Regions from separate parts of the Methyloparacoccus murrellii genome, predicted to be linked through region 2. Evidence: predicted binding sites of a transcription regulator. Region 2 holds the regulator's gene; the other holds the start of a gene.
The links. The regulator HrcA, encoded in region 2, represses chaperone genes, less so after heat shock. The targets are predictions, from matches to a motif close to TNTTAGCACTCNNNNNNNNNGAGTGCTAANA.
Positions count from the first base shown of each region.

Region 1: a site for HrcA is predicted at 5,184-5,214, ahead of groES (co-chaperone GroES). Genes of this name have one in related genera too.

Region 1 covers NZ_BAAHXD010000032.1:10,596-25,712, reverse strand. The annotation lists gene ACYQ1H_RS10250 (cytochrome c oxidase assembly protein) at 1-463, shown strand, start outside; gene ACYQ1H_RS10245 (cytochrome c oxidase subunit 3) at 485-1,366, shown strand; partial or broken gene hslO (Hsp33 family molecular chaperone HslO) at 1,418-2,287, opposite strand; gene msrA (peptide-methionine (S)-S-oxide reductase MsrA) at 2,368-3,033, shown strand; gene ACYQ1H_RS10230 (ATP-binding protein) at 3,077-4,420, shown strand; gene ACYQ1H_RS10225 (response regulator transcription factor) at 4,417-4,980, shown strand; gene groES (co-chaperone GroES) at 5,282-5,572, shown strand; gene groL (chaperonin GroEL) at 5,626-7,263, shown strand; tRNA gene ACYQ1H_RS10210 (tRNA-Val) at 7,479-7,555, shown strand; gene thrS (threonine--tRNA ligase) at 7,607-9,523, shown strand; gene infC (translation initiation factor IF-3) at 9,539-10,069, shown strand; gene rpmI (50S ribosomal protein L35) at 10,112-10,309, shown strand; gene rplT (50S ribosomal protein L20) at 10,340-10,687, shown strand; gene pheS (phenylalanine--tRNA ligase subunit alpha) at 10,786-11,808, shown strand; gene pheT (phenylalanine--tRNA ligase subunit beta) at 11,830-14,208, shown strand; gene ACYQ1H_RS10175 (integration host factor subunit alpha) at 14,210-14,518, shown strand; gene argC (N-acetyl-gamma-glutamyl-phosphate reductase) at 14,586-15,117, shown strand, end outside.
Region 2 covers NZ_BAAHXD010000010.1:12,255-27,371, forward strand. The annotation lists gene ACYQ1H_RS04340 (group I truncated hemoglobin) at 1-41, opposite strand, end outside; gene norR (nitric oxide reductase transcriptional regulator NorR) at 452-2,014, shown strand; gene mtaB (tRNA (N(6)-L-threonylcarbamoyladenosine(37)-C(2))-methylthiotransferase MtaB) at 2,073-3,365, opposite strand; gene ACYQ1H_RS04355 (ligand-gated ion channel) at 3,405-4,541, opposite strand; gene dapB (4-hydroxy-tetrahydrodipicolinate reductase) at 4,604-5,425, opposite strand; gene dnaJ (molecular chaperone DnaJ) at 5,506-6,636, opposite strand; gene dnaK (molecular chaperone DnaK) at 6,736-8,664, opposite strand; gene grpE (nucleotide exchange factor GrpE) at 8,742-9,314, opposite strand; gene hrcA (heat-inducible transcriptional repressor HrcA) at 9,393-10,454, opposite strand; gene ACYQ1H_RS04385 (NAD(+) kinase) at 10,700-11,590, shown strand; gene recN (DNA repair protein RecN) at 11,928-13,622, shown strand; gene ftsH (ATP-dependent zinc metalloprotease FtsH) at 13,835-15,117, shown strand, end outside.

The DNA of each region.
Region 1 (15,117 bases), on a different contig from region 2:
GCCGCTGTACGATGTCTTTTGCGAGCTGACGGGTCTGAACGGCAAGGTGAAGACCGAGGCGCAGGCTGAGGCGGCGGGCAAGGTCGACACCTCACGGTGGGTGACGGTCGAGTTCGTCACGACCGTGAATGGCAGCATGCCGCTCAAGTTCCGTGCGGAGACCACCAAGCTCAAGGTTCATCCCGGGGAATATCAGACGGTCAGGTTCTACGGAATCAACGAGTCCGGCAGGCGACTGGTGGGCCGGGCCATCCCCAGCATCGCGCCAGGCTGGGCTACCCGGTTTCTGAAGAAATCGGAGTGTTTCTGTTTCAGCGAGCAGGTTTTCGAGCCGCATGAGGAGCGGGCGATGCCGGTGAGATTCGTCATTGATCCGGAGTTGCCGGAGTCGGTGGCCGATCTGTCCTTGTCCTACACCTTTTTCGATATTACCGAATCCCAATCACCGCCCACGAAGAACTAGAGACGAGCAGGGGAAATCATCATGGCTTTACACGGTTCCTACTATCTACCACACAAGGCGACGCAGCCCATTCTCGGGTCCATTGGCCTGTTTGTTTTGCTGGCCGGCTTCTCGAACTACCTCAACGGTTCCGATCTGGGGCCGATGATGATGTGGGCGGGCGGCGGTATCGTTGCCTACATGATGTTCATCTGGTTCGGCTCGGTGATACGTGAGAGCGTCGCCGGCATGTACAACCATCAGGTGGACGTTTCCTTCCGGATGGGGATGATCTGGTTCATCACCTCGGAAGTCTTCTTTTTCGCCGCCTTCTTCGGCGCCCTGTTCTACAGTCGCGTCTACGCATTGCCGTGGATGGCGGGCGAGGGGGCCAACCTTGGCATGGCCACGCATCAGTATCTCTGGGATACCTTCCAGAATGTCTGGCCGACCAACGGCCCGGAGCGTCTGGGTGGCAAGGAGGGCGGCGAGTTCGAGCCGATGGCGGCCTGGGGTATCCCCGCCATCAATACCCTGATCCTGCTCACCAGCGGCGCCACCGTGACCTGGGCGCACTGGGGGCTGCTCAAGGACAACCGTCGCCAGCTGATCATCGGCCTGGCGCTGACCGTCGCGCTGGGCTTCCTGTTCGTGTTCCTGCAGGGCGTGGAGTACCACGAGGCCTATACCGAGATGGGCCTGACCTTGGGCACCGGCATTTATGGCTCCACCTTCTTCATGCTGACCGGCTTCCATGGCCTGCACGTCACCATCGGTGCCATCATGCTGACGGTCGTGCTGTTGCGGAGTCTGCGCGGTCACTTCAGTAGCCACAACCATTTCGCCTTCGAGGCGGCCGCTTGGTATTGGCACTTCGTCGATGTCGTCTGGCTGGGGCTGTTCATTTTCGTTTACTGGCTCTAGGGCTGTTTTCGGCTTGACAAAAAAATCGCGCCTCGGCGCGATTTTTTTGTCTCAGTGCCGGGTTGACATGGGTTTTATGGCCGGCGCGTTTCGAAACAGCGCGCTGACATCCACGCGATCGAAGCGGTAGTGGCGGTTGCAGAATTCGCAGTCAACGGCGATTTCCCCTTCGGTGTCCAGGATGGCCCCGGCTTCGCCGGATCCCATCGCCAGCAGAACGCTCTCGATGCGCGCGCGGGAGCAACTGCAGCGAAAGACCACCGGTTCCGGCTCCAGCAGCCGGACGTGCTCTTCATGGAACAGCCGGTAGAGCAAGGCTTCGTCTGGCAGGGACAGCAGTTCCTGGCGGGTCAGGGTGTCGGCAAGACAGTTGATGCGCGTCCAGTCCTCTTCCCGGGACTCGCCGCCGGGCAGTTTCTGTAGCAACATTCCCGCAGCTCGCCGGCCGTCCGCAAACAGCCACAGGCGGGTCGGCAACTGTTCGGACTGACGGAAGTAATTTTCCAGGGAGTGCGCCAGTGAGCAGCCCTCCAGCGCGACGATACCCTGGTAAGGATCGCGGCCGTCCTGCTGGATGGTCAGAATCAGCCGGCCATCACCGAAACTGCTTGCCAGGGTGCTGCCGGCGGGAATCCCCCGCCAGTGGGCCAGCCCGCGGACAGCCAGCTGATGGGTCGTCTGCGCGACCAGGGTGGTGACGGGCCCGGGGCCCTGAATCTGCAGGATCAGCGATCCCTAAAATTTTATGGTGCCGCCGAGCAATACGACCGCGGCGAGAGCCTGGCCCAGCAGGTTCGCGACAGGCTCCGGATAATCGGTTGTGCCCCTGACAGCCTCGAACGTCGCGGTGAGGTGGATGATTTCGCCACGGATGCCGAGGTTTTCGAAGAAGAAACGTCGAAACTGGTCCTGCTCGTTCATGATCGGATGTCCTGCGGAAGGCTAAACGATTATAGTAGGGTATCGCTGTCGGCCGTTGCCGATTGCCTGGAGGAATCGCCATGTTCGGTTACAAGAGCAAACTCGCCCTGCCCGAGCCATCCCAGGCCTTGCCCGGGAGGGCGGAACCCGTGGCCATCCCGGCTGCGCATCATGTGAATGGCCATCCGCTGCTGCCGCCTTATCCTGCGGATGCTTCGACCGTGGTGTTCGGCCTTGGCTGTTTCTGGGGGGCGGAGCGCAAGTTCTGGCCGATTCCGGGCGTCTACGTCACTGCCGTGGGGTACGCCGGTGGTCATACCCCCAATCCCACCTACGAGGAAGTTTGCAGTGGCTTGACCGGCCACGCCGAGGTTGTGAAAGTCGTTTATCAGCCCACAAGGGTTGCCTTCGACAGCTTGCTGAAGGTGTTCTGGGAGTCCCATGACCCGACCCAGGGGATGCGGCAGGGGAACGATATCGGCACCCAGTACCGCTCCGTCATCTATGTGGAAGATGCGTCCCAGCTGGAGCGGGCCCGGGAAAGCCAGCATCGCTATCAGGCGGCGTTGACGCAGGCCGGGCGCCCGGCAGGAATTACCACCGAAATCGCGATGGCGCCGCCGTTCTATTTTGCCGAAGGCTATCACCAGCAGTATCTCGCCAAGAATCCGGCCGGATATTGCGGCCTCGGGGGGTTGAGCGTGCCCTATCCGGCGGTCTCCCCAAAGGAGGGCGCCGCGGCATGAGGTGCGCGGGGTCTGTGACCGGGCCGGGGGCGGGATTCCCTGCATGAGCACGGGGCCGCTTTCCAGCATTCCCACGCCCGCGCACCTGGCACGGGATGCGCGGCAGAACCTGCGCTGGCTGTTCGTACTGCGCAATCTGATGATCATTGGCGAAGGGCTGATCATCTTCATCAGTCTTTACGGTCTCGAAATCCCGCTGCGCGAGGTGCCGTTGTGGGGCATCCTGACGCTGCTGGGCGTCTTCAACTGGTGGACCTGGCTGCGCCTGGGCTCGATAGAGCCGATCTCCGAGAATGAGCTGTTCATCCAGTTGTCCTGCGATGTACTGGCGATCACCGCCATCCTGTATTTCACCGGTGGCGCCACCAATCCCATCGCCTGGTTTTTCCTCCTGCCGCTGATCATCGCCGCCACCGTGCTGCCCCAGGAGTACACCTGGTACATGGTGATCTTCACGACCGGCTGCTACACGCTGTTGATGAGTTACTACCAGCCATTGCCGGACATCCAGCCGCTGGTCTTCCAGGGCGAGAGCGCGCATGCGATGCATGCGATGCTGCCGGAGCACGATCTGGATCTGCACGTGTTCGGCATGTGGTTCGGTTTCGTCTTCAGTGCCGTGATGGTGGCCTATTTCGTGGTCGAGATGGCCAAGACCCTGCGGGCGCGGGAGCGCAGCCTGGCGGAGGCGCGCGAGCAAAGCCTCCGTAACGAGCGGGTCGTGGCGCTGGGCACCCTGGCGGCGGGAGCCGCGCATGAGATGGGCACACCGCTGGGAACCATGGCGATCCTCATCAAGGAAATCGAAAATGAATGCGCCTGCGCCGAGGATGCCGAGCTGGCGGACAAAATGAGGATCCTTCGCGAGCAGGTGGCGCGCTGCAAGCAGGCGCTCTCGGTGATGTCCGCCACCGCCGGCGAAATCCGTGCGGAAAGCGGCCATGTCATGCCGCTCACGGCCTATCTGGACTCGGTGGTTGCTAGTTGGCGCAATCAGCGGCCCGGCATCAAGCTGAGCTATCAGAAGCAGGGATACTCGCCAGCACCGGAGTTTCTTGCCGAGCTGACACTGACCCACGCCCTGGTGAACATCCTTAACAATGCGGCCGAGGTCTCGCCCAAGGGTATTGACCTGCGTGTCTCGTGGGATCAGCAGTCGGTGGTCTTGCGGGTGCTGGACCGAGGGCCAGGGATTGCGCCGACGGTTTCCGAGCAGCTCGGCAAGGCGCCGGTTTCGACCAAGGATCATGGATTGGGTGTCGGTCTGTTCCTGGCCTTTTCCACCATTCATCGCCTGGGTGGCAGCATCGAAATGACCCCGCGTTCGCGGGGTGGCACCCAGACGAGGATTGTTCTGCCCCTGACGAGCCCCTGGAGAATGGCATGAGCGATACGATGCCCCTGGATGAACCACTGGAGCGCCCCTCTCTCCTGCTGGTCGATGACGATCCGACCTTCTGTGGCGTGCTGGATCAGGCGCTCAGGAAGCGGGGCTATGAGGTGCATGTGGCCACCGATGTGGAGACGGGCATTCGTCTGGCCGAGGAGATCGAGCCCGAGTTTGCCGTCATCGATCTCAGGATCGGGCAAGAGTCCGGTCTGGCGCTGGTCAAGCGGCTGCACGAGCTGGATGCCAACACCCGGATCGTCATGCTGACAGGCTTTGCAAGCATCGCCACCGCGGTGGAGGCCATCAAGCTGGGGGCTGTGCATTATCTGGCCAAGCCGGCGGATACCGACGAGATCGTTTCCGCCCTCCACAAGGAGCAGGGCGACGAGTTCGTCGAGATCAAGGACAAGCCGCTGTCGATCCGCCGGCTCGAATGGGAGCACCTGCAAAAGGTGCTGGTCGAGCATGGCGGCAATATCTCGGCGGCCGCCCGCGCCTTGGGAATGCATCGCCGTACCCTGCAGCGCAAGCTGGAAAAGCGGCCTGTCAAGGATTGAGCCGCCGGTCAACCGATTGCGTTGCCTGAGCTCCGGTCCCTCCTTCCGGCACCTGCCTCCGACATGCCGTTCCTCCCTGGTATCCCCTGAATCGAGCCTCTTGTGCGTGAGTGAAGGGCTGCCCCGCCTCGTTCTTGCCGTCTGACAGCCGTAATGCCAGCAGATGCCGTCGCATGGCTTGACAGCCGTGGGCGGCGCTATATGATTAGCACTCGCCTGATTTGAGTGCTAACAGGGGGGCTCCGGCCGATACCTGTCCGCGCCGAATCCTTACCAAACTACCTGGCACAAGGAGCTATTCATGAAAATTCGTCCCTTGAATGATCGCGTCATCGTCAAGCGTCTGGAGGAGGAGCGTACCTCGCCGGGCGGCATCGTGATCCCCGATTCCGCTGCCGAGAAGCCGGTTCGCGGCGAGGTTGTCGCGGCAGGCAACGGCAAGGTCCTCGACAATGGCCAGGTTCGGCCGCTGGGCGTCAAGGCGGGTGACAAGGTGCTGTTCGGCAAGTATGCCGGCACTGAGGTCAAGGTCGATGGCGAGGAAATCCTGGTCATGCGCGAAGACGACATCATCGCGATCCTGGAAGGCTGAATCCCCGCCCTTCCAATCCCTCAACGATTCAACCGCATTAGGTATTAAGCAATATGGCAGCTAAAGACGTACGATTTGGTGATGATGCCCGTAGCCGCATGATCCGTGGTGTGAACATCCTGGCGCAGGCCGTCAAGGTGACCCTCGGCCCCAAGGGTCGCAACGTGGTTCTGGAAAAGAGCTTCGGCGCGCCGACCGTGACCAAGGACGGTGTCTCCGTCGCCAAGGAAGTCGAACTTGCCGACAAGTTCGAAAACATGGGGGCGCAGATGGTCAAGGAAGTGGCGTCCAAGACCTCCGACATCGCCGGTGACGGCACCACGACCGCCACCGTGCTGGCCCAGTCCATCCTGACCGAAGGTCTCAAGGCGGTAGCCGCCGGCATGAACCCGATGGATCTCAAGCGCGGCATCGACAAGGCCACCGCGGCCGCCGTCGAGGCCATTCACGGCATGTCGGTGCCTTGCGCCGACAGCAATGCCATCGCCCAGGTCGGCGCCATTTCCGCCAACTCCGATGAGGCCATCGGCAAGATCATCGCCGATGCCATGGACAAGGTCGGCAAGGAAGGCGTCATCACCGTGGAGGATGGCTCCGGCCTCGAGAATACCCTGGACGTCGTCGAGGGCATGCAGTTCGATCGCGGCTACCTGTCGCCCTACTTCATCAATAACCAGCAGAGCATGAGCGCCGAGCTGGAGAACCCGCTGATCCTGATCTGCGAGAAGAAGATCTCCAACATTCGCGACATGCTGCCGGTACTGGAAGGTGTCGCCAAGGCAGGTCGTCCGCTGCTGATCATCGCCGAGGATGTCGAGGGCGAGGCTCTTGCCACGCTGGTGGTGAACAACATGCGCGGCATTCTCAAGGTCGCGGCCGTCAAGGCGCCCGGCTTCGGTGACCGCCGCAAGGCCATGCTGGAGGATATCGCCATCCTGACCGGTGGCACCGTGATCGCCGAGGAAGTCGGCCTGTCGCTGGAGAAGGCCAGTATCGAGGATCTGGGTACCGCCAAGCGCGTGCAGATCACCAAGGAAGAAACCACCATCATCGATGGTGCCGGCAGCAGCGACAAGATCCAGGGCCGCATTGCCCAGATCCGCAAGCAGATCGACGAGACGACCTCCGACTATGATCGTGAAAAGCTGCAGGAGCGGCTGGCCAAGCTGGCCGGTGGCGTCGCCGTGATCAAGGTGGGCGCGGCGACCGAGGTCGAGATGAAGGAGAAGAAGGCTCGCGTCGAGGACGCCTTGCATGCGACCCGTGCCGCGGTCGAGGAAGGCATCGTCCCGGGCGGTGGCGTGGCCCTGATCCGTGCCTTGCAGAAAATCCGCGACCTGAAGGGCGCGAACCATGATCAGGATGTCGGCATCGGCATCGCCCGTCGCGCGATGGAAGAGCCGCTGCGTCAGATTGTTGCCAACGCCGGCGATGAGGCCTCCGTGGTCCTCAACAAGGTCGCCGAGGGCAGCGGCAACTTTGGCTACAACGCCGCTACCGGTGAATATGGCGACATGGTGACCATGGGCATTCTGGACCCCGCCAAGGTAACCCGCAGCGCTCTGCAGAATGCGGCATCCGTCGCTGGTCTGATGATCACCACCGAGGCGATGATTGCCGAGGAGCCCAAGGCCGAGGCGCCGATGCCGGGTGGCATGGGCGGAATGGGTGGCATGGACGGCATGATGTAACCGCCGGACGTCGCGCCCGAGTGTGGCGAGGCTCCCCTGGAGCCTTGCCCGATCCGATCGAAAGCCCCATCTCGATGGGGCTTTCTGTTGTCCGGCGCAGCCTTGCCGGGTAGGGAATCTCATGGGCGAGCGGCTGCTGATGTGGGCATGGCGATCGATTTTCTTCAGGGGCTTGTCATGCGTCAAAATTTGTCTATAATGATGGGCTTGATTGCAGGCGCGTAGCTCAGTTGGTTAGAGCACCACCTTGACATGGTGGGGGTCGTTGGTTCGAGTCCAATCGCGCCTACCAAATCTGGAAAAGCATCGCAGCGCGGTGCTTTTTTTGTCCTTGAGGTTTTCTATGCCTGTCATAACGCTGCCAGACGGTTCGCGCCGGGAGTTCGATCATCCGGTCTCGCTCATGGAGGTGGCGGCGTCCATTGGGGCTGGTCTGGCCAAGGCGGCGCTTGCCGGCCGCGTCGACGGGAAGTTGGTGGATCTTTCCCGGGTCATCGATGGTGATGCCGAGGTTGCCATCGTCACCGGTCGCGATGTGGAGGGTGTGGAGGTCATCCGCCATTCCACGGCCCACCTGCTGGCGCAGGCGGTGAAGTCGCTGTTCCCATCCGCTCAGGTCACCATCGGTCCGGTGGTCGACAACGGTTTCTATTACGACTTTTCCTACGAGCGGCCCTTCACGCCGGATGATCTTGCGGCCATCGAGAGGAAGATGGAAGAGCTGGCTGCCCAGTCGCTCCCGGTGGAGCGGCGGGAAATGCCGCGGGACGAGGCAGTCGACTTCTTTCTCCGGCAGGGCGAGTGCTACAAGGCGGAGATTATCCGCGATATCCCTGCGGATCAGCCGATCTCGCTATATCGTCAGGGGGACTTCATCGACCTCTGCCGCGGGCCTCATGTGCCGGATACCGGCAGGCTGAAGGCCTTCAAGCTGATGAAGATCGCGGGTGCCTACTGGCGCGGCGACTCCCGCAACGAGATGTTGCAGCGCATCTACGGCACGGCATGGGCGGACAGGAAGGAACTCAAGGATTATCTGTGCCGGCTCGAGGAGGCGGAGCGGCGCGATCATCGCAAGATCGGCAAGGCGCTGGATCTCTTCCACATGCAGGAAGAGGCGCCCGGCATGGTGTTCTGGCACCCCAAGGGTTGGGTGTTGTGGCAGATTGTCGAGCAGTACATGCGGGCGATCTTCCGCGATCATGGCTATGCGGAAATCCGTACCCCCTTGGTCGTTTCCCGCACCCTTTGGGAAAAGTCAGGGCACTGGGAAAAGTTCCAGGGCGACATGTTTACCACGGCTTCCGAGCAGCGCGACTACGCCATCAAGCCGATGAACTGTCCCTGTCATGTGCAGGTGTACAACCAGGGGCTCAAGAGCTACCGGGATTTGCCGCTGCGCTTGGCCGAGTTCGGCTCCTGCCATCGCAACGAACTGTCGGGCGTTCTGCATGGTCTGATGCGGGTGCGCGGCTTTACCCAGGATGATGCCCACATCTTCTGTGCGGAAGGGCAGGTCCAGTCGGAGGTCTCCTCCTTCATCGATCTCCTGCACCAGGTCTACGCCGATTTTGGCTTCACCAGGGTGCAGGTCAAGCTTTCCACCCGGCCCGTCAACCGGGTGGGTTCGGACGAGGTCTGGGACAGGGCCGAGGCCGCGCTGGAGGAGGCGCTCAACGCCAAGGGGCTGGAGTGGCAACTGCAGCCGGGCGAAGGTGCCTTCTACGGGCCCAAGATCGAATTCTCCCTGTCCGACTGTCTGGACCGGGTCTGGCAATGCGGCACCATCCAGGTCGATTTTTCGATGCCGGAGCGTCTCGGCGCCGTATATGTCGCCGAGGATGGCAGCAAGCGCACGCCGGTCATACTGCACCGCGCGATCCTCGGATCCCTGGAGCGGTTCATCGGCATCCTGGTCGAGCACTATGCGGGGTATTTCCCGCTGTGGTTGGCGCCGGTGCAGGCGATGGTGCTGAATATCACCGACGCCCAGACGGATTACGCGCGTGGCGTCGAGATGGCATTGCGTTCGCGGGGCCTGCGTGCCGAGTCCGACTTGAGAAATGAGAAGATCGGCTTTAAAATCCGTGAGCACTCGATGCAGCGCGTGCCCTATCTCATCATTGTCGGTGAGAAAGAAATTGAGTCCCGGACCGTCTCCCTGCGCACTCAGAAGGGGGATGATCTGGGACTCTTTAGTTTGGATGGGCTGATGGAAAAGCTCTGTGCAGAAGTCAACGAGCGCGTTGCGACCCCTTAACCGTCTTGGGAGGATTTGGTTATCAGTGCCGATAGAAAAGAGCCGCGGCTAAACGACGAGATTCAGTATTCCAATGTTCGCCTGATCGATGCCGACGGCAATCAGGTGGGCGTGGTTTCCAGTCGTGAAGCGCGCCAGATGGCCTATGATGCCGATCTCGACCTCGTCGAAATCTCTCCCGGCGCCGAGCCGCCCGTTTGCCGGATCATGGACTATGGCAAGTTTCGGTTCGAGCAGAACAAGAAACTCGCCGCTGCCAAGAAAAAGCAGAAGCAGATCCAGGTCAAGGAAATCAAGTTCCGGCCGGGTACCGACGTAGGCGATTATCAGATCAAGCTCAAGAATCTGATCCGTTTCCTGGAGGACGGTGACAAGGCCAAGGTTACCGTGCGCTTTCGCGGCCGGGAATTGAGCCACAAGGAATTGGGCATGGAGTTGCTGAAGCAGATCGAGACGGATTTGCAGGAGCATGCCTCGGTGGAGCAGTTTCCCAAGATGGAGGGGCGGCAGATGGTCATGATGCTGGCCCCGAAGAAAAAGAAGTAAACGATTTGTTGTTTGAGTTTTTAGAGCCAACCGGAGAGCGTAATGCCAAAGTTGAAAACCAACCGGGGCGCGGCGAAACGTTTCAAGAAAACCGCATCTGGCGGTTTCAAGTGCAACCACTCGTTCCGTCGTCATATCCTGACCAAGAAGAGCACCAAGCGTAAGCGTCAGTTGCGCAGCCCCAACGCCATTCATGCTTCGGATGTGCGCAGCGCCGCGCGCATGCTTCCGTACAGCTGAGTTTTCTGACCGAAGAGTAAAGAGGGTCCAATGCCTAGAGTAAAACGTGGCGTCACCGCGCGTGCCCGCCACAAGAAAGTCCTCAAGCAGGCCAAGGGGTATTACGGTGCCCGCAGTCGGGTATACCGTGTCGCCAAGCAGGCCGTCATCAAGGCAGGCCAGTATGCCTACCGTGATCGCCGTCAAAGGAAGCGCCAGTTCCGTGCGCTGTGGATCGTGCGCATCAATGCCGCCGCCCGCGAATTCGGGCTGTCCTACAGCCGTTTCATGGCAGGTCTGAGCAGGGCCTCGGTCGTGATCGACCGCAAGGTGCTGGCCGATCTGGCCGTGCGCGACAAGGACGCCTTCGCCGAACTTGCCAGGATCGCGCAGGGCTGAGCCGTCGGCCCTCCCGGTGGAGCCCCGATTCCGGGTGCTCCGCCACATGAAGGTTTCATCCCCCTCTTCAAGCAGAATTCACTGCCCCGCTTCCCATTATGGTTACCCTTGAGGATGTACTGTTACAGGCGCAAGGGGAGCTTGCCGCGGCATCCACGCTGACGCTGCTGGATCAGGTCCGGGTTCAGTATCTGGGCAAGAAAGGCCTGATCACGGAGCAGATGAAGGCTCTGGGCGGCCTGCCGCCCGAGGCCCGCAAGGAGGTTGGCGCGCGCATCAATCAGGCGCGCGACCGATTTGCTGCGGCGCTGGAGGCGCGCAAGTCGGAGCTCGAGGCCGAGGCGCTGGAGCAGCGTCTGGCCAGCGAAACCCTCGACGTGACCTTGCCCGGACGCGGCCAGCGGACCGGTGGACTGCACCCGGTGACCCTGACCATGCGCCGCATAGCGGCCTTGTTCGAGCGGGTCGGTTTCGAGGTCGTCGAAGGTCCGGAGGTCGAGGACGACTACCATAACTTCGAGGCTCTCAACATCCCCGCCTCGCATCCGGCGCGGGCGATGCACGACACCTTCTATTTCGACGCGCATACCCTGCTGCGAACCCATACCTCGCCGGTACAGGTTCGGGTGATGGAAAGCCGCACCCCACCACTGCGGGTCATTGCGCCGGGGCGGGTATACCGCTGCGATTCGGATCTGACACACACGCCGATGTTCCACCAGGTCGAAGGTTTCCTGGTCGACGAGAATGTCAGTTTCGCCGATCTGCGCGGGATTCTGGACGAGTTCCTGCGGCTGTTCTTCGAGAAGGACGTGCAGGTGCGGTTCCGCCCCTCCTATTTTCCCTTCACCGAACCGTCGGCCGAGGTCGACATCGAATGTGTCATGTGCGGCGGCAAGGGTTGCCGGGTGTGTGGGCAGAGCGGCTGGCTGGAGATCATGGGCTGCGGCATGATCCATCCGCGGGTGTTCGGTTTCGTCGATATCGACCCGGAGCGTTATACCGGCTTCGCCTTCGGGCTGGGAGTGGAGCGCATGGCCATGCTCCGTTACGGGATCAACGATCTCCGGCTGTTCTTCGAGAACGATCTCAAGTTCCTCAAGCAATTCGCCGCCTTCTAGGCGTCCGTTACCCTCATCACCATGCGTTTTAGCGAAGCCTGGCTCCGAAGCTATATCAATCCGCCCCTGACGACGGGAGAACTGGTGCATCAGGTCACTATGGCGGGCCTTGAGGTTGATAGCGTCACACCCGCCGCCGGCGCGTTCACCGGCGTCGTGGTGGGGGAAATCCTGGCGGCGGAGCCGCACCCGGAGGCGGATCGGCTGAGAGTCTGCCGCGTCGACGCCGGCCATGCGGAGCCGCTGCAAATCGTTTGCGGCGCCCCCAACGCGCGCGTCGGCCTGCGGGCGCCCTTGGCGCTGGAAGGCGCCGTGCTGCCCGGCGGTATGGCCATCAAGGCATCCCGGCTGCGGGGGGTGCAGTCCTTCGGCATGCTTTGCTCGGCCAGGGAACTCGGCATCGACGAGGATGCCGCCGGTCTCATGGAACTGCCCGGCGATGCCCCGGTCGGCATGTCCCTGCGCGATTACCTGCAATTGGACGATAACCTCCTCGAGGTCGATCTGACGCCAAACAGGGCGGATTGCCTCAGCGTCGAAGGCATTGCCCGCGAGGTTGCGCTGCTCAACGATCTGCCCCTGCAGAGTCCGGCGATCCAGCCGGTCGCGCAGGGGCACGACGCGTGCGTGGGTGTGGCGCTGGAGGCGCCGGAAGCCTGCCCCCGCTATCTCGGCCAGCTGATCCGGCACGTCAACCGTGCGGCGCCCACCCCCCTGTGGATGAAGGAGCGCCTGCGGCGTTCCGGCCTGCGCTCGCTGGATGTGGTGGTGGACATCACCAACTATGTCCTGCTGGAGCTGGGCCAGCCGCTGCATGCCTTCGATGCCGAGAAGCTGAACGGCGACATTCGCGTCAGGTATGCCCGCGAGGGCGAGACGCTGCGGCTCCTCAACGACCAGGAGCTGACCCTGCATGCCGACACCCTGGTCATCGCCGATCAGACCAGGGCGCTGGCTCTGGCCGGCATCATGGGCGGCAGCGAATCCGCCGTGGGAGCGGACACGCGGCACATCTTTCTCGAATGTGCTTTCTTCACGCCCGAGCGGATCATGGGCAAGGCTCGTCGCTACGGCCTCAATACCGATGCCTCGCACCGTTTCGAGCGTGGCGTCAGCTTCGAGCTGCAAGCGCGCGCCCTGGCCCGTGCCGCCGAGTTGATCGTGGCGCTGGCCGGTGGCGAGGCCGGGCCGGCCGTCGAGTCGCTCAGCGCCGAACACCTGCCGGTTCGCCAGCCGATCCTGCTGAGAGCCAACCGCATCCATCGCGTCCTTGGCCTGGCGATCGCCGCGGCGCGCATCGAAGCCATGCTCGCAGGGCTCGGCATGCGCAGCGAGCCGCATCCGGAGGGCTGGACCGTCGTGCCACCTGCCTTCCGCTTCGATATCGCCATCGAAGCCGATCTGATCGAGGAAATCGGCCGCGTCCATGGCTACGATCACCTGCCGCGCCGGCGCCCGGTCATGGTCGCCGCCATGCAGCCCGCGTCCGAGACACGGCTGTCGCTGAATCGCGTCAAGGACCTGCTGGTTGACCGCGGCTATCAGGAGGCGGTGACCTACAGTTTCGTCGAACCCGGCCTCCAGCGCCTGGTCGAGCCGGACGTGGAGCCCCTGGCGCTGAAGAATCCGATTTCGGCTGAACTCGCCGTCATGCGGACCAGCCTCTGGCCCGGGCTGCTGGATGCGGCCATCAAGAATGCCAACCGCCAGCAGACCCGCATCCGGCTGTTCGAGAGCGGCCTCAGGTTCGTGCCGTCCCACGACGGCCTGTCGCAGTCCAAGGCCATTGCCTGGCTGGCAATGGGGCCCGTGCATGCGGAGCAGTGGGCGGAGAAGGCGCGGATGCTGGATTTCTACGACATCAAGGCCGATGTCGAGGCCCTGGTGTCGCTGACGGGGCGCGTGGATGAACTGCGGTTTGCCGCCGCCGGACATCCGGCCCTGCATCCCGGGCAGTCGGCCCGGATTTACCTGGGCGAGACACCGCTCGGCTGGCTGGGCATGCTGCATCCTCGCCTGGAGCAGCGTCTGGATTTCGGGCAGCAGCTATTCCTGGTCGAACTGGATCAGGCGCTGCTGCTGAATCGTGCCGTACCCCGGTTCTCGCCGCTCTCGCGGTTCCCGGCCGTGCGTCGCGATCTGGCCCTGCTCGTCGACGATGGCCTGCCGGTGGCCGAGCTGCTGGCCGAGGCCCGGCGGCAGGGTGGCAGCCTCTTGCAGGAGGTCGTGATCTTCGACGTCTACCGCGGAGCCGGCGTCGAGGCCGGCAAGAAAAGCGTGGCCCTGGGCCTGGTGTGGCAGGACGAGGCCGAAACCCTGGTCGACGCCCGTGTCGACGAAGCTGTTGGCCGGGTACTGGCGAGCCTTGCCGAGCGCTGTGGGGCGCGTTTGAGAGATTGATGTGGCGCTGACCAAGAACGACATGATGGAGCGGCTGATCGAGACTCTCGGCCTCAGCCGCAAGGATGCCAAGGATCTGGTCGACCAGTTCTTCGAGGAGATCAAGGCGGCCCTGGGGCGCGGCGAGCCGGTCAAGCTGTCCGGCTTTGGCAATTTCGACCTGCGCGACAAGAACGAACGTCCCGGCCGTAATCCCAAGACGGGCGAGGAAATCCCCGTCTCGGCCCGTCGGGTCGTGACCTTCAAGTCCGGGCAGAAGCTCAAGAGCCTGGTCGAGGCCTTCAACGGGCCGGTTTCGGAAGACCCCTGAGCCTGCGCGAGGGTCGGCCGGCGTTCCTGCCGTGCCGGCTGCGGGTGGACCAACACAGGAGTAATACATGATTCGTGCCGGCATCGTCGGAGGCACCGGGTACACCGGGGTCGAACTGCTGAGAATCCTGGCCCTGCATCCGTCGGTCGAGGTGGCCCAGGTAACCTCGCGTGGCGATGCCGGCAGGGCGGTCGCCGATGTCTATCCCAGCCTGCGCGGACATGTCCAGACGGCGTTTGTCGAGCCCGGCGTCGACGTGCTTGGCGGTTGCGATGTCGTGTTCTTTGCCACGCCCAATGGAACGGCCATGCGTCTGGTGCCGGCCCTGCTCGACAAGGGTATCCGCGTCATCGACCTTGCGGCCGATTTCCGGCTGCGCGATGCCGAAGCCTGGGTCCATTGGTACGGCGAACCCCATGCCTGCCCGGAACTACTGGTGGAAGCGGTTTACGGTCTGCCGGAGATCAACCGCGACGCCATACGCGAGGCCCGTCTCATCGCCTGCCCGGGCTGCTACCCGACCTCGGTACAGCTGGGGCTGCTGCCCTTGCTGGAGGCCGGCGTCATCCGGACGGACGATCTCATCGCCGATGTCAAGT
Region 2 (15,117 bases):
TACAGGGTGGCGTTCTTGGTGTTCTGGGTGGCGTCGGTCATGAAGGTCTCCTTGCTTGAATATTGTTTTTCGTCACCGGCGGGAATGCCGGCGGCGTGCGGCGCCGTTTCGCTGGGGCGGCGGCCCGCGCCTGGGGAATAGCAAGTCGTGGGCCAGTCTGTCGGACAACCACCCTGGTGCGTCGCCAGGGTCGCCGCATGTGGCTACAACTGATTGAAAAACAAGTAGAAAATTTGATGTGGTGGGCATCGGACATGGTCGTCGGGCGGGGCGGCAAGCGGCTGGCTTGCAACCCTGGCAGGGGCCCATGCGTGTCATAATGACAATGCCCGTTCCGGCCTGCCCGGGGCACACCTGTCGATTTATCTCAAGCTGCTGAAATGAAAAAGCTTTTCCTGATTTGTTGGCCAGTGCAGGCGGTACGTGTCGGATCAACATCGGTGGTGTCGAAATGACATCGATGTCCCTGGCCGACCCGCCTGTCACCCGCCAGGCCGATATCGACGAGGCCATTCGCGCCGCCGTCCTCAACCTGACCGCGAACCTGTCGATGAAGGACCGGCTGGAGCGGTTTCTGGAGATCTTTGCCAGCGTGACCGGTAACGAGGCCTGTGCCTTGCTGCGCTACAAGGACGGGGTGCTGGTGCCGGTGGCGGCACGCGGGTTGTCCCCGGAGGTGCTGGGACTCACCTTCCGTCCCGGGGAACACCCCCGCTTCGCCGCCATCGTCGCGTCGCGCGACCCGGTGCGGTTTGCCGCCGACGATCCGCGGCCGGACCCTTACGATGGCCTGATCGCCAAGGATGCCAGCGGCACGCTGGCGGTCCATGCCTGCCTGGGTTGCAGCCTGTACAACGAGAACACCCTGTTCGGCGTGCTGTCCGCCGATGCCCTGCGGGCTGGGGCGTTCGAACGGATCGACGACCACGTATTCCAGGTCTTCGCCGCCATCGCCACGGTGGCGCTGCGCTACGAGACCTATATCACCACCCTGGAGACCTTGGCGCGTCACCGTGGCCAGGTGACGACCGAGCTGGTCAACGAGGCGCTGGAGCGCAGCCGGCCGCTGTTGGGCAGGAGCCCGGTCATGCAGGCACTGAATCGCGAGATCGGCGTGGTCGCGCGCTCCGACCTGACCGTGTTGCTGACCGGGGAAACCGGCGCCGGCAAGGAGGTGCTGGCGCGCATCCTGCACTCCCGTTCCAAGCGGGCCGCCCAGCCGCTGGTCTATGTCAACTGCGCCGCCCTGCCGGAATCCCTGGCCGAGAGCGAGCTGTTCGGTCATGTGAAGGGCGCCTTCACCGGCGCCGGCAGCGACCGGGCCGGCAAGTTCGAGCTTGCCGACGGCGGCACCCTGTTCCTGGACGAGGTGGGCGAGCTGCCGTTGTCGATCCAGGCGAAACTGTTGCGGGCCGTGCAGTTCGGCGAAATCCAGCGCATCGGTTCGGATCGTTCCCACCATGTCGACGTGCGCATGATTGCCGCCACCAACCGTGAGCTGCCGGCGGAGGTCCGCGACGGCCGTTTCCGGGCCGATCTCTACCACCGGCTCAGTGTCTATCCGGTGCGGGTGCCGCCCCTGCGCGAACGCCCGGAGGACATTCCCATCCTGGCCGGCCACTTCCTCGAACAGTCGCGCACGCGCCTGGGACTGGCCCGCTTGTCGCTGTCCCGCGCCACCATCCAGGTGCTCTGCCACTATGGCTGGCCCGGCAATGTGCGCGAACTGGAACATGTGATGCTGCGGGCCGCCCTGCGGGCGGCCGACAAGCAGGGCGACAGCGTCGTCATCGAACCCCAGCATCTGGAAGGGCTGGGCACCGAGCCGGCGGTGCCGGACGTGGGAGGGGCAGGGTTGGACGCCTCGATGGCGGAGGCCGTGGCGGCCTTTCAGCGGGAGCTGATCGAGACGGCACTGGCTCGCGCGCGCGGCAACTGGGCCGAAGCCGCGCGCCTGCTGAAGCTGGATCGCGGCAACCTGCACCGCCTCGCCAAGCGCCTGGGCGTTAAGTGACCGGTCGGATGCCAGCGCAGGGACAGGCGTCCCGGTTTGACGGGGGAGCGGCGGGAGATCAGGCGAGCTCGCCCAGCAGGTAGCCGCCGTCCGCCACCCAGCCCAGCAGTCTCGCATCGGCCAGGGTGTAGCTCAGGCGCGAATCCTGCTCGTGGCGCAGCGGCATGCCGACTTTCAGGAAGTTCGGCGTATAGCCGAAGATCCAGCGCTGGCCGTCGTCCAGCGTGCGGACACCCTCCCACAGGATCGGCAGGGTCTGCCCGACATGGCTTTCGGCGAAGCGCCGTTTCTGGATCTCGGCCAGATCGTGCAGGGCACGGCTGCGGGATCTCTTGACATCGCCGGGAACGGCGCCTGCCAGGCTCGCGGCCGCGGTTCCCATGCGTGGCGAGAAGCTGAAGATGTGCAGGTGGCCGAAGCCGACACGCTCGACGAAGGACAGAGTTTCGCGCCACTCGGCCTCGGTCTCGCCGGGGAAGCCGACGATCAGATCGGTGGTGAGATTGATGGCCGGCACGCTGCCGCGCAGCCGGTCTGCCAGCCGGGCGAATTCGTCGGTCCGGCAGCGGCGGGCCATGCGCTTGAGCACCGTGTCCGAGCCGCTTTGCAGCGGCAGGTGCAGGTGCGGCATCAGGCGCGGGTGCTCGAAGAGGCGGATGAAGCGCTCGGGAATGTCCCAGGGTTCGAGCGAGCCCAGCCGCAGCCGGGGAATGTCGGTGTCCCGGAGCACGGCCTCGACCAGCTCGCCCAGGCTGGCGCCAGTGTCGCTGCCGTAGCCGCCGAGATGCACGCCCGTCAGCACCGCCTCGCCTATGCCTTCGGCATGCAGGCGGTTGATCTCCTCGACGACCTCGGCGATGGGGCGGCTGCGCTCCTCGCCGCGCGCCACGGTGACGATGCAGTAGGTGCAGCGGTAGCGGCATCCGTCCTGGACCTTGATAAAGGCCCGGTGGCGTCCGAGCCGGAACAGGGCGGTGGCGCCCGGTTCGGTCGACAGCGCCGGCATGAGCGGCAGTGCCAGGCGTTCGCGGGCGATCTCGACCAGCCGGTGCTTGTCGGCATTGGTTACCACCAGGTCGATGCCCAGCGATTCGGCTTCCTGTGGCTTCAGGGAGGCGTAGCAGCCGCTCATGATCAGTTTGGCGGCAGGATTCTCGCGGGCCGTCCGGCGCAGCAGGTGGCGGGACTTGCGCACCGCATCCTGGGTGACGGCGCAGGAGTTGAGCACTACCAGATCGGCTTCCCCCGGGGTGTCCACCAGCCGGTGGCCATCCGCCTGGAACTGCTGTGCCCAGGTTTCCAGCTCCGCCTCGTTGAGGCGGCAGCCGAGTGTCTTGAGATGTACGCGCATGGGGTCAGCGTTCCTGATGCAGGCGGGGAGGCATGGCCGTCACTCCCACAGCATGGCAAACCACTGGATCGCCAGCAGCAGGGTGAAACCCACGCACAGGCCGACCTGGACGCGTCGGTCGATGCGATCGATGTGCCGGACCGTGGCGCTCTGCCAGACGGCGTCCGTCTGGTGCAGCCGGTTGGATGCCCACAGGAACAGCCCGAACAGCAGCAGATTGACGACGTAGCAGGCGTTGTAGACCATGTCCAGGTAAGTCGCGTAGGGCAGATCGGGCAGTTTCTCCCGGTAGCCCTGCTGCAGGAAGACCAGGGTCAGCAAGGCCGTCGGCGGGATTCCCAGCCTGACCTCCCACAGGGCGGGAGAGAGCATCGGCGACAGCAGCACCAGCGCCATGACCACAACCAGCGGCAGGAACAGCTTGAGCAGGGCGGCGTTGACCGATTGCTGGTAGACGGTGGCGAACATCACCTGCGCGACTGGCGCGGGCAGCAGGCTATGGTCCGGGTTCAGTCCGAAGCGGGAGCCGTATTCGTGCTGATGGCGTTGCACGTCGAAGCCGATGGTCCTGTAGCCTATGAGATCGCTGTAAAGACCGACTCCCGAGTCTTCCCGGTCGGGCACCAGGGCCAGCGGCAGGTGCCCGGCGCGTGTCAGGTTTTCGGACAGTTCCAGCACCACCGGCAGGCGGATGCGCTGGAACGGAAAGCGGCGGAAGTCGAGTTCGGCGACATAGAACTGCCCGGAGAATTGCAGGCTCTGATGGTAACGGCCATCCGCCAGGCGAATCGGAGCGGGGTAGACCGGTTCCAGCCTGGAATCCCAGCTATCGATCAGGTTGACCCAGTTCAGCCACTTTTCCGGCGGCAGGTTCTCGTTCGCCAGCACGGTCTGAACCCTTTCCGGCCAGTTCAGCCAGATGCGCCCGACGGCATTGAAGGTTTTGTCGTCCACCGAGAACAGGTAGTTGTTTTCGATATAGACGCCGACTTCCAGCGTCTCCGCATCGGCGGGCGGCGCAGAGGGGGCCGGCAGCAGGCGATCGCGATGGCCGGCCTCGCCGGGTTCCAGCAGGCCAGCGCGCATCAGGCTGACCACCAGTGCCGAGACGCCCAGGAACAGGCCCAGCGCGAACAGTATGGCCCGGTCCGGATTCGGCAACGGCAGGCGTCTCATGGGTTCAGGCCGGGATGGCCGGGCAGCGCTCCCCGGCAGCTGACATTTCTGCCCGCACGGGTCTATCGCCTCTGGCCGGCTGCCTTCAGGTCCAGCACGTCCTGCATGTCGTAGAGCCCCGCCGGCCGGTCCGCCAGCCAGGCCGCCGCCCGCATGGCGCCCCTGGCGAAGGTCAGGCGGCTGGAGGCGTTGTGGGTGATTTCCACCCGCTCGCCTTCGTCGGCGAACATGACGGTGTGTTCGCCGACGATATCGCCGGCCCGGATCACGGAGAAGCCGATGCTCCCCGGCGCGCGCTCGCCGGTATGGCCCTCGCGGCTCCAGACGGCGCACGATTTCAGGTCGCGGCCCAGCGCAGCGGCCACCACCTCGCCCATGCGCAGCGCAGTGCCGGAGGGCGCATCCACCTTGTGGCGATGATGGGCCTCGATGATCTCGATGTCGGTGGTGTCGCCCATCACCTGCGCGGCGATTTCCAGCAGCTTGAGGCAGAGATTGACCCCTACGCTCATGTTGGGTGCGAGCACGATGGGGATGTCCTGCGCCGCCCGTTCGATCACCGCGCGCTGTTCCTCGCTGAAGCCGGTGGTGCCGATGACCATGCGCTTGCCCCAGGTCCGGCAGTATTCAAGGGCCGCGAGCGAGGGCTCGGGGCGGGTGAAGTCGATCAGCGTGTCGAAGGCGTCGTGCCGGTCGGCAAGGCTGTCGGCCACGCGGACGCCGCAGGCCGGGAGTCCCGCCAGAGCGCCGGCATCGCTGCCGATGGCGGGGCTGCCGGGCCGTTCCAGGGCTGCCGCCAGGGTCAGTCCATCGGCCTGCTGACAGGCATTGATGAGGGCATGGCCCATGCGGCCAGCGGCGCCGTGAATGGCGACTCGAATCATGTGGATCTCCCCGGTGTCGGTGGTATGGACAAAAAAGCGGGCGCCCGTGGCGCCCGCCGAAAGGTCTGACGATGCGGCGTTCAGAGCCCGATTTTATCGAAAAACTGCTTGACCCCATCCAGCCAGCCGTGAGTTTGCGGGCTGTGCTTGCTGCCGCCGCCACTCAGGGATTCGTCGAGCTGGCGGATCAGTTCGATCTGTTCCTTGTTGAGGTGGACCGGGGTCTCGATGCGTACCCGGCACATGAGATCGCCGACCGGGCCGCCGCGAACCGGTTTCACACCCTTGCCGCTGAGGCGGAACAAGCGGCCGGTCTGGGTTTCCGGCGGGATCTTGAGCGCTACCTTGCCGGACAGGGTCGGCACCTCGACCTCGCCGCCGAGGCAGGCGTTGGCGAAGCTGATGGGCACCTCGCAATAGAGGTTGGCGCCGTCACGGGTGAAGATGGGGTGGTCCTTGACGTGCACCTGCACGTACAGGTCGCCGGCTGGTCCGCCCGCCTCGCCGGCCTCGCCCTCGCTGGACAGGCGGATGCGGTCGCCGGTATCGACGCCGGGCGGGATCTTGACCGACAGGGTCTTGGTATCCTGCGTGCGGCCCTGGCCATGACAGCTGCGGCAGGGATCCTTGATCTGCTTGCCCGAGCCGCGACAGGTGGGACAGGTCTGCTGGACCGAGAAGAAGCCCTGCTGCATGCGCACCGCGCCATGGCCATGGCAGGTGGGGCAGGTGACGACCGCGGAGCCCTTGCTGGCACCGCTGCCGTTGCAGCTCTTGCAGCTGACCAGGGTCGGAATCTGGATCTTGACCTCAGTGCCGGCCACGGCATCTTCCAGGGAGATTTCCAGGTTGTAGCGCAGGTCGGAACCCCGCTGGGCACCGCCGCGGCTGCGCGAGCCGCCGCCACCGAAGATGTCGCCGAACACATCGCCGAAGATGTCGCTGAAATTCGCGCCCCCGAAACCGGCGCCGCCGCCCATGCTGGGATCCACGCCGGCATGGCCGAACTGGTCATAGGCCGAGCGCTTTTTCGGATCGGAGAGCACGTCATGCGCTTCCTTGATCTTCTTGAACTGCTCCTCGGCCTGCGGATTGTCGCGGTTGCGATCCGGGTGGTACTTCATCGCCAGGCGGCGGAAGCTTTTCTTGATCTCGTCATCGCTCGCATTGCGGGATACGCCGAGCAGTTGGTAGTAGTCTTCTTTCGCCATAACGCAAAATGCCGCGTCACGCGGACGCGGCTTGGGTGAAGGTGGGTCGGAGGGGCGGCGGACTTCGGTCTGCCGCCCCGGGTTCGCCGCGCGGAACGATTACTTCTTGTCGTCCTTGACTTCCTCGAACTCGGCGTCGACGACGTCCTCGTCGCCGGCCTTGCCCGCAGACTGTTCCTGGGCGCCGGCCGTCGCACCTGCCGCGCCGGCATTCTGCGAGTAGAGCCGCTCGGCCAGCTTGCCGGATACCTCGGTGAGGTGCTGGGTCTTGCGGTCGATGGCCTCCTTGTCGTCGCCCTTCATGGCCTCCTTGAGTTCGTTGATGGCGGTCTCGAGGGCGCTCTTCTCGCCCGCTTCGGCCTTGTCGCCCAGCTCGTCCAGGGTCTTCTGCGCGGCATGGATCAGCGAGTCGGCGTGGTTGCGCGCCTGGACCAGCTCGTGCAGTTTCTTGTCCTCCTCGGCATGCAGCTCGGCGTCCTGCACCATGCGCCGGATTTCCTCCTCGGACAGGCCGCTGGAGGCGGTGATGCGGATCGACTGTTCCTTGCCGGTGGCCTTGTCCTTGGCGGATACATGCAGGATGCCGTTGGCGTCGATGTCGAAGGTGACCTCGATCTGCGGCATGCCGCGCGGCGCCGGCGGGATGTCGGCCAGGTCGAAGCGGCCCAGCGACTTGTTGTCCCGCGCCATTTCGCGCTCGCCCTGGAGGACGTGGATGGTGACCGCCGTCTGGTTGTCATCGGCGGTCGAGAATACCTGACCGGTCTTGGTCGGGATGGTGGTGTTCTTCTCGATCAGCTTGGTCATCACGCCGCCCAGGGTCTCGATGCCCAGCGACAGCGGGGTGACGTCCAGCAGCAGCACATCCTTGACCTGGCCGCCGAGCACGCCACCCTGGATGGCCGCGCCCAGTGCCACGGCCTCGTCGGGGTTGACGTCCTTGCGCGGTTCCTTGCCGAAGATCTGGGTCACCATCTCCTGGACCTTGGGCATGCGGGTCTGGCCGCCGACCAGGATGACCTCGTCGATCTGGCTGGCCTTGAGGCCGGAGTCCTTCAGGGCGGTCTCGCAGGGGCCGCGGGTCTTCAGCACCAGATCCTCGACCAGCGACTCCAGCTTGGCGCGGGTCAGCTTCAGGTTGAGGTGCTTCGGGCCGCTGGCGTCCGCGGTCACATACGGCAGGTTGATGTCGGTCTGCTGGCTGGAGGACAGTTCGATCTTGGCCTTCTCGGCAGCCTCCTTGAGGCGCTGCAGGGCCAGCGCATCGTTGTGCAGGTCGATGCCGTTGTCCTTTTTGAATTCGTCGCAGATCCAGTCGATGATGCGCAGGTCGAAGTCCTCGCCACCCAGATGGGTGTCACCATTGGTGGACAGCACCTCGAACTGGTGCTCGCCGTCGACTTCGGCGATTTCGATGATGGAGACATCGAAGGTGCCACCGCCGAGGTCATAGACCGCGACCTTCATGTCGCCCTTCTTGCGGTCGAGACCGAAGGCCATGGCCGCCGCGGTCGGCTCGTTGATGATGCGCTTGACTTCCAGGCCGGCGATGCGGCCGGCGTCCTTGGTGGCCTGGCGCTGCGAGTCGTTGAAGTAGGCCGGCACGGTGATGACGGCTTCCTTGATCTCCTCGCCCAGGAAGGCCTCGGCATCCTTTTTCAGCTTCATCAGCACCCGGGCGGACACTTCCGGCGGCGCCATCTTCTTGCCGTTGACCTCGATCCAGGCATCACCGTTGTCCGCCTCGACGAGGCTGTAGGGGACCAGATGGATGTCACGCTGCACGACATCGTCCTTGAAGCGGCGGCCAATCAGGCGCTTGACCGCGAACAGGGTGTTCTTCGGATTGGTGATGGCCTGGCGCTTGGCCGACTGGCCGACCAGCACCTCGTTGTCGGGGGTGAAGGCCACGATGGAAGGCGTGGTGCGTGCGCCCTCGGAATTCTCGATGACACGCGGCTTGCCGCCTTCGAGGATGGCGACGCAGGAATTGGTGGTGCCCAGGTCGATACCGATGATTTTTGACATTTATTTCTCCGGGTAATGCGTGAATTCAGAATGGATCGCCGATGCTGAAGGCTGATGTGGGGCGTGGCGCGCCGTTTTCAAGCGCCGCCCTGGATGGCCTGCGAGACGACGACCATGGCAGGGCGCAGCAGGCGGCCATGCAGCAGGTAGCCCTTCTGGTAAACCTTGATGACGGTATTGGGCTCGGCTTCGTCGGTGGGTTGCATGGCCATGGCCTGGTGCAGTTCGGGATTGAATTTCTCGCCCTCGGGATTCACCGGCGACAGCTGGAATTTCTCGAACGTGGCAAGCAGCTGCCTGAGGGTCAATTCCATGCCCTCGCGCAATTTGGCGACTTCGGGGGTGTCGCTGGTCTCGACGCTGAGGCCCAGTTCCAGGCTGTCGGCAACGGACAATAGCTCGCGGGCGAACTTTTCCAGCCCGAATTTGCGGGCATCCTGCACATCCTTGTCGGCGCGACGCTTGAGGTTCTCCAGCTCGGCCTGGGTTCTGACGAACTTGTCCCAGTTTTCCTCGGCCTGCCGGGCCAGCTGGTTGAGCTGCTCGGTCAAGTCCCGAGGCGCATCCTGTTCGGCGGGCACTTCGGTCCCGGTTGCGGTCGTGTCGGGCGTTTCCTGCTGATCTTCGGGCAAAACGTCGTCCGGGCTCATGTGAACGGGCTCCATCGTGTGAAATTGGGTTGGTGGGATTGGGTGATCGGCCTGGCCAGCCGTCTGGCCGGGCTGCCTTCAGCTAAATTGGGGCAGGGCTCTGTGATTCAAGGCAGCGCCGACCAGTTTGGCGGTCAGGTCGACCAGCGGGATCACGCGCTCGTACTTCATGCGGGTCGGCCCGATGACGCCGAGCACCCCGACGGCCTGGTCGTTGATGGCATAGGGTGCGGTCACCAGGCTGCAATGGCCGAGCGCGCGGTGGCCGGATTCCTCGCCGATGAAGATCTGCACGCCGGGCGATTCGATGCAGCGGTCCAGCAGCTGCATCATGGCTTCCTTCTGGTGCAGGGCCTCGAACAGGCTGCGGAACTGCTCCATGTCGGCCAGTTCGGAGAAGTCCATCAGGTTGATTTCGCCGGACACGAACACCGGGCTGCGGCGCTTGCCGCGATCATCCAGGGCCAGGTCGGTGAGGGTGGCGGCATCGAGGATTTCCTGGCTCAGGCGATCGCGGGTTGCCTGGATTTCCCGTGCCAGGGTGGTGCGGACACTGTTGATGTGCTTGCCGTTGAAACGGCTGTTGAGGAAGTTGGCGGCCGCCTGAAGTTCCGCCGGGCTGAAGTCCCGCGGCACCTGGATGATCTTGTTGTGGATTTGCTGCTGCTCGGTGATGAGGATGACCAGCAGCCGGCGTTCCGACAGCGGCAGGAATTCGATGTGGCTGAAGGCGTTCGATTCCTGCCGGGGCAGCATCACGATTCCCGCCATGTGGGTCACCTCCGACAGCAGGCGGGAGGCGGTTTCCAGCACGTCGCCCGGGGAGTCCTGGAGCAGGAGATCTTCCCTCAGCTGGTGGACAATGGCGTCCTGCAGGGGTTTGACCGTCATCAGGGTGTCGATGAAGAACCGGTAGCCGGATGCCGTCGGCATGCGTCCGGCGGAGGTGTGCGGGGCGGTGATGAGACCCATGTCTTCGAGGTCGGCCATCACGTTGCGGATGGTGGCGGGGCTCAGGTTGAGCCCGGCATCCTTGGCCAGCGACCTGGAACCGACCGGCTGCCCCTCATTGATATAGCGTTCCACCAGAACCTTGAACAGGTAGGAGGCACGCTCGTTCAATTGATGGATAATGGGCACGGAGTTCCTCGCAGGCTCCCGATTAGCACTCTGACGTGGAGAGTGCCAGAAACTAGCAATCCCCAGATGCAGTGTCAAGAAGCGCCTAACATGCGGCCGTGGCGCCCAGGCCAGTTCAGTCGGGTACCGCGGGCCATGCGCAGCAGCCTGTGGTCGCGCCAGCCAGCGGCAGCCTGGTTGGTCCTGTTGCCAGAATCGATGATGTCCATGCCCTTGACCGCCAAGTTTTGCAGGGTCCGTTGCGCATGACCGCGCTGGCCGGTTTTCGCGTCGCGGCACTGATCGGCAAGCCGGACGCCGGGCGTATTGCGGAGACCCTGACGGAATTGCACGCGCTGCTGATTCGCCGTGGAATCCGGGTGATCGTGGATGCCGATTCCGCGCCTTTCATCCATGGCGTCGTGCCGGATCGCGGCTCGCTCAGGGAACTGGGCCAGCGCTGCGACTTTGCCGTGGTGGTGGGCGGCGACGGCACCCTGCTGGCCGCCGCCCGCGCCCTGGCCGAGTACGATATTCCCCTGATCGGTGTGAATCTGGGCCGGCTGGGTTTCCTGGTCGACATTTCCCCGGCCGATGTCGCCACGCATCTCGATGCGGTGCTGCAGGGCCGTTTCCTCGAGGAGGAGCGCTTCATGCTGGGCGCCAGGGTCATGCGGCACGGCCAGGTGATTTTCCAGCAGACGGCGATCAACGACGTGGTGATACACCGCTCGCATGCCACCAGCATGATCGAGATCGTCACGCATATCGACGGGTTGTTCCTCAATTCCCAGCGTTCGGACGGGTTGATCGTCTCCACCCCCACCGGCTCCACCGCCTATGCCCTGTCCGCCGGCGGACCGATCCTGTCGCCGACGCTGCCCGCCATCGTCCTCGCACCGATCAATCCGCACGCCCTGACCAATCGGCCGATCGTCATCGACAGCCGCAGCACGGTCGGCATCTCGTTCCGGCCCGGCAAGCTTTTCGGGGCCCAGGTCGTGTGCGACAACATTTCCAGCCCCGGTCTGGACATCGACGATACGGTTGAAATCCGCAGGGAAGCCAAGCCCTTCCGGTTGCTGCATCCACTGGGGTACGACTTTTTCGAGATCCTCCGCGTCAAGCTGAACTGGAGCTCGGGTTATCGCATCTAGCGAGAGGGGATTTGCGGGATCTTGCTCCGTGCCAGCGGTGATCCGCGAGGCTTGATTCGGTCCGAGAGCTGTCTGTCCGGCGCGGCCCGGTTATCCACCGTTGCCGTGGGCAAGTCTGTGGACAACCCTTGCGCGAGCCGCTGACGACCGCTAGGGGCAAGGGCTCTGGCCAGCCGGCCAGATTTTGGGCGGCTGGCTTTGATCGCGTGCGAGAATGACCCGGTAAGGGTGTCGCACCCGGCGGCCGCGCGGCCGCCCCGAGGCTTTCGGAAACCGCTTACCCAATAGATCAATAGCTTGTGGCTTGTATGGTTGATTCTGGTTGCCGGGTCTGGCCATGTTGACGCATCTCGATATTCGCGATCTTGCCGTCGTCGAGTCGCTCGGCCTCGCCTTTGCGCCAGGGCTGACCGTGCTGACCGGCGAGACCGGCGCGGGCAAGTCGATCCTGCTGACCGCCCTGGGGCTGGCGCTCGGTGATCGTGCCGACTCGGCGTTTGTCCGGCCCGGGGCCGCCAGGGCCGAGATCAACCTCGGTTTCGACCTGGCCGACAGCCCCGGGTCGTTGCGCTGGCTGGAGGACCAGGAACTGGCGGCTGGCACGGAATGCCTGGTTCGGCGCACCATCGCCGTGGATGGCCGCTCCCGCGCGTTCATCAATGGCAGTCCCGTCAACCTGCAGACCTTGCAGTCATTCGGGCAGAACCTCATCGAAATTCATGGCCAGCACGCTCACGTGCAGCTGGCCAAGCCCCAGGAACAGCGGCGCCTGCTCGACGCTTTCAGCGGTACCGGCCAGCTTGCCGCCGATGTCGAGAATCTCTACCGGCGCTGGCGGCAGCTCAGGGATGAGCTCAGGCGGCTGACCAGCGACGCCGCAGAGCGACAGGCGCGGCTGGGGCTGTTGCAGTTCCAGGTGGACGAGCTGGAGCAGCTGGACATCGCCGCCCTGCGCTATGCCGAACTGGTCGAGGAGCAGACCCGGCAGGCCGGCGTGGAGCGGATTCTGGACGTGGGTCAGGCCGAGCTGGAGGCGCTCTACGAGGACGAGACCCTGTCCGTCTATGCGCGTCTTGCCCATGCCCTGCATTCCCTGGCCGATCTCGCCCGGCTGGCGCCGGAGCTTAGCGAGATTCGTGGTCTCCTGCAGGAAGCCCAGTTGAGCGTTAAGGAGGCCTCCCTGCAACTGCGGCGCAACCTCGACCGGCTGGATGCCGACCCGGCCCGGCTGGCGACCCTGGAACAGCGCCTTGCCGATGTGCACCGGCTGGCGCGCAAGCATCATCTGCGCCCCGATGAGTTGCCGGCCCATTTGCTTCAGCTGCGGGCGGAGCTCGACCGGCTGACCGGCGGTTCCGCCGGTACGGAGCGGCTGGCCGAGGAACTGGCCGGCATCGAGCGGGCCTATCGCGACGCCAGTTGCGCGCTGTCGCGGCAACGGACGGCTGGTGCCGAACGCCTGCAAGGGCGCATTTCGGCGATCATTCGCGAACTGGGCATGCCCCAGGGCGAATTCCGTGTCCAGCTGCGTTCGGATGATCGGGCCGAACCCAGCGCCGGCGGCGCCGACAGCGTCGAGTTCCTGGTCAGCGCCAATCCCGGCATGCCGCTGCGCCCGCTGGCCCGGGTCGCTTCCGGCGGCGAGCTGTCCCGTATCGGCCTGGCGATCCAGGTGGCCGCGACCGATGGCAAGCGCGTGCCGACCCTGGTGTTCGACGAGGTCGACAGCGGTATCGGCGGCGGGGTGGCCGAAGTGGTCGGGCAGAAGCTGCGCCTGCTGGGCTTGGACCGGCAGGTGTTCTGCGTAACCCATCTGGCACAGGTGGCGTCCCAGGGGCATCGGCATCTGCTGGTGGAGAAACACAGTGATGCCGGTGGCACCCACTCGTCCGTCCGGCTGATCGAGGGCGAGGCGCGTCGCGACGAGATTGCCCGTATGCTGGGCGGCGTGCGGATTACCCCGCAAACTCTGGCGCATGCCCGTGAGATGTTGGAGCTGGCCGCTGCGGACCGGCCGGAGCCGGCGGCGTAGCCGACCGGCGGGCCTTGGTGGCGGTTGCCACGGCAGGTCCGGCGTTGCCATTGAATCGCGCCGGTTCGTCTCCATTTCATGTCTTGATGACGGACAGTCGCTGTGTGACCTCGGCGCTATCCTGTTAGTATTGGTTCATTTTGGGGCTATCGCTGCCTCTCGTGACGAAGGGGATTTCGTATCCCCGGCGAGGAAATCCGATCGTGAATGACATGTTCAAGAATGTGGTGCTGTGGGTTGTCGTGGCCGTCGTCCTGATGTCCATGTTCAACAATTTCGGCGGGCGAAGATCCGCCGATGCCGGCATGTCCTATTCCCAGTTCATCGCCTCGGTCAAGGATGGCCAGATCAAGCAAGTGACGCTGGAGGACACGGTCATTCACGGCGTGACCACGACCGGTGAACGGTTCACCACCTTCGCGCCCACCAACGATCCGCATCTGGTCGACGACCTGCTGGAAAACCACGTCGACATCAAGGTCGATCCGCCGGAATCGGAATCCTTCCTGATGCAGATTTTCATCTCCTGGTTCCCGATGCTGCTGCTGATCGGCGTCTGGGTCTTCTTCATGCGCCAGATGCAGGGCGGCGGTGGCGGCCGCGGTGCGATGTCCTTCGGCAAGAGTAAGGCGCGGCTGATCGAGGAGGACCAGATCAAGGTCACCTTCACCGATGTCGCCGGCTGCGACGAGGCCAAGGAAGACGTGCAGGAGATGGTCGACTTCCTCAAGGATCCCAGCAAGTTCCAGAAGCTCGGCGGCAAGATTCCCCGGGGCGCGTTGATGGTCGGGCCGCCCGGTACCGGCAAGACCCTGCTGGCCAAGGCCATTGCCGGCGAGGCGCGGGTGCCGTTCTTCTCCATCTCGGGCTCCGATTTCGTGGAAATGTTCGTCGGCGTGGGTGCATCGCGCGTGCGCGACATGTTCGAGCAGGCAAAGAAGAACGCGCCCTGCATCATCTTCATCGACGAGATCGACGCTGTCGGCCGCCATCGTGGCGCGGGGCTGGGCGGCGGTCACGACGAGCGCGAGCAGACCCTCAACCAGCTGCTGGTCGAGATGGACGGTTTCGAGGGCACCGAGGGCATCATCGTCATCGCGGCGACCAACCGGCCCGACGTGCTCGATCCGGCCCTGCTGCGTCCCGGACGCTTCGATCGCCAGGTCGTGGTGGGACTGCCGGATGTGCGCGGGCGCGAGCAGATCCTCAAGGTTCACATGAAGCGCGTGCCGATGGCGCCCGATGTGCAGGTATCCTACCTGGCACGGGGGACCCCGGGCTTCTCCGGCGCCGACCTGGCCAATCTGGTGAACGAGGCGGCCCTGTTCGCCGCCCGCAAGAACAAGCGTCAGGTGGAAATGGAGGACTTCGAAAAGGCCAAGGACAAGATCCTGATGGGTGCCGAGCGCAGGTCCATGGTCATGAGCGAGGAAGAGAAGCGCCTGACCGCCTACCACGAGGCCGGCCATGCCATCGTCGGTCGCCTGGTGCCGGA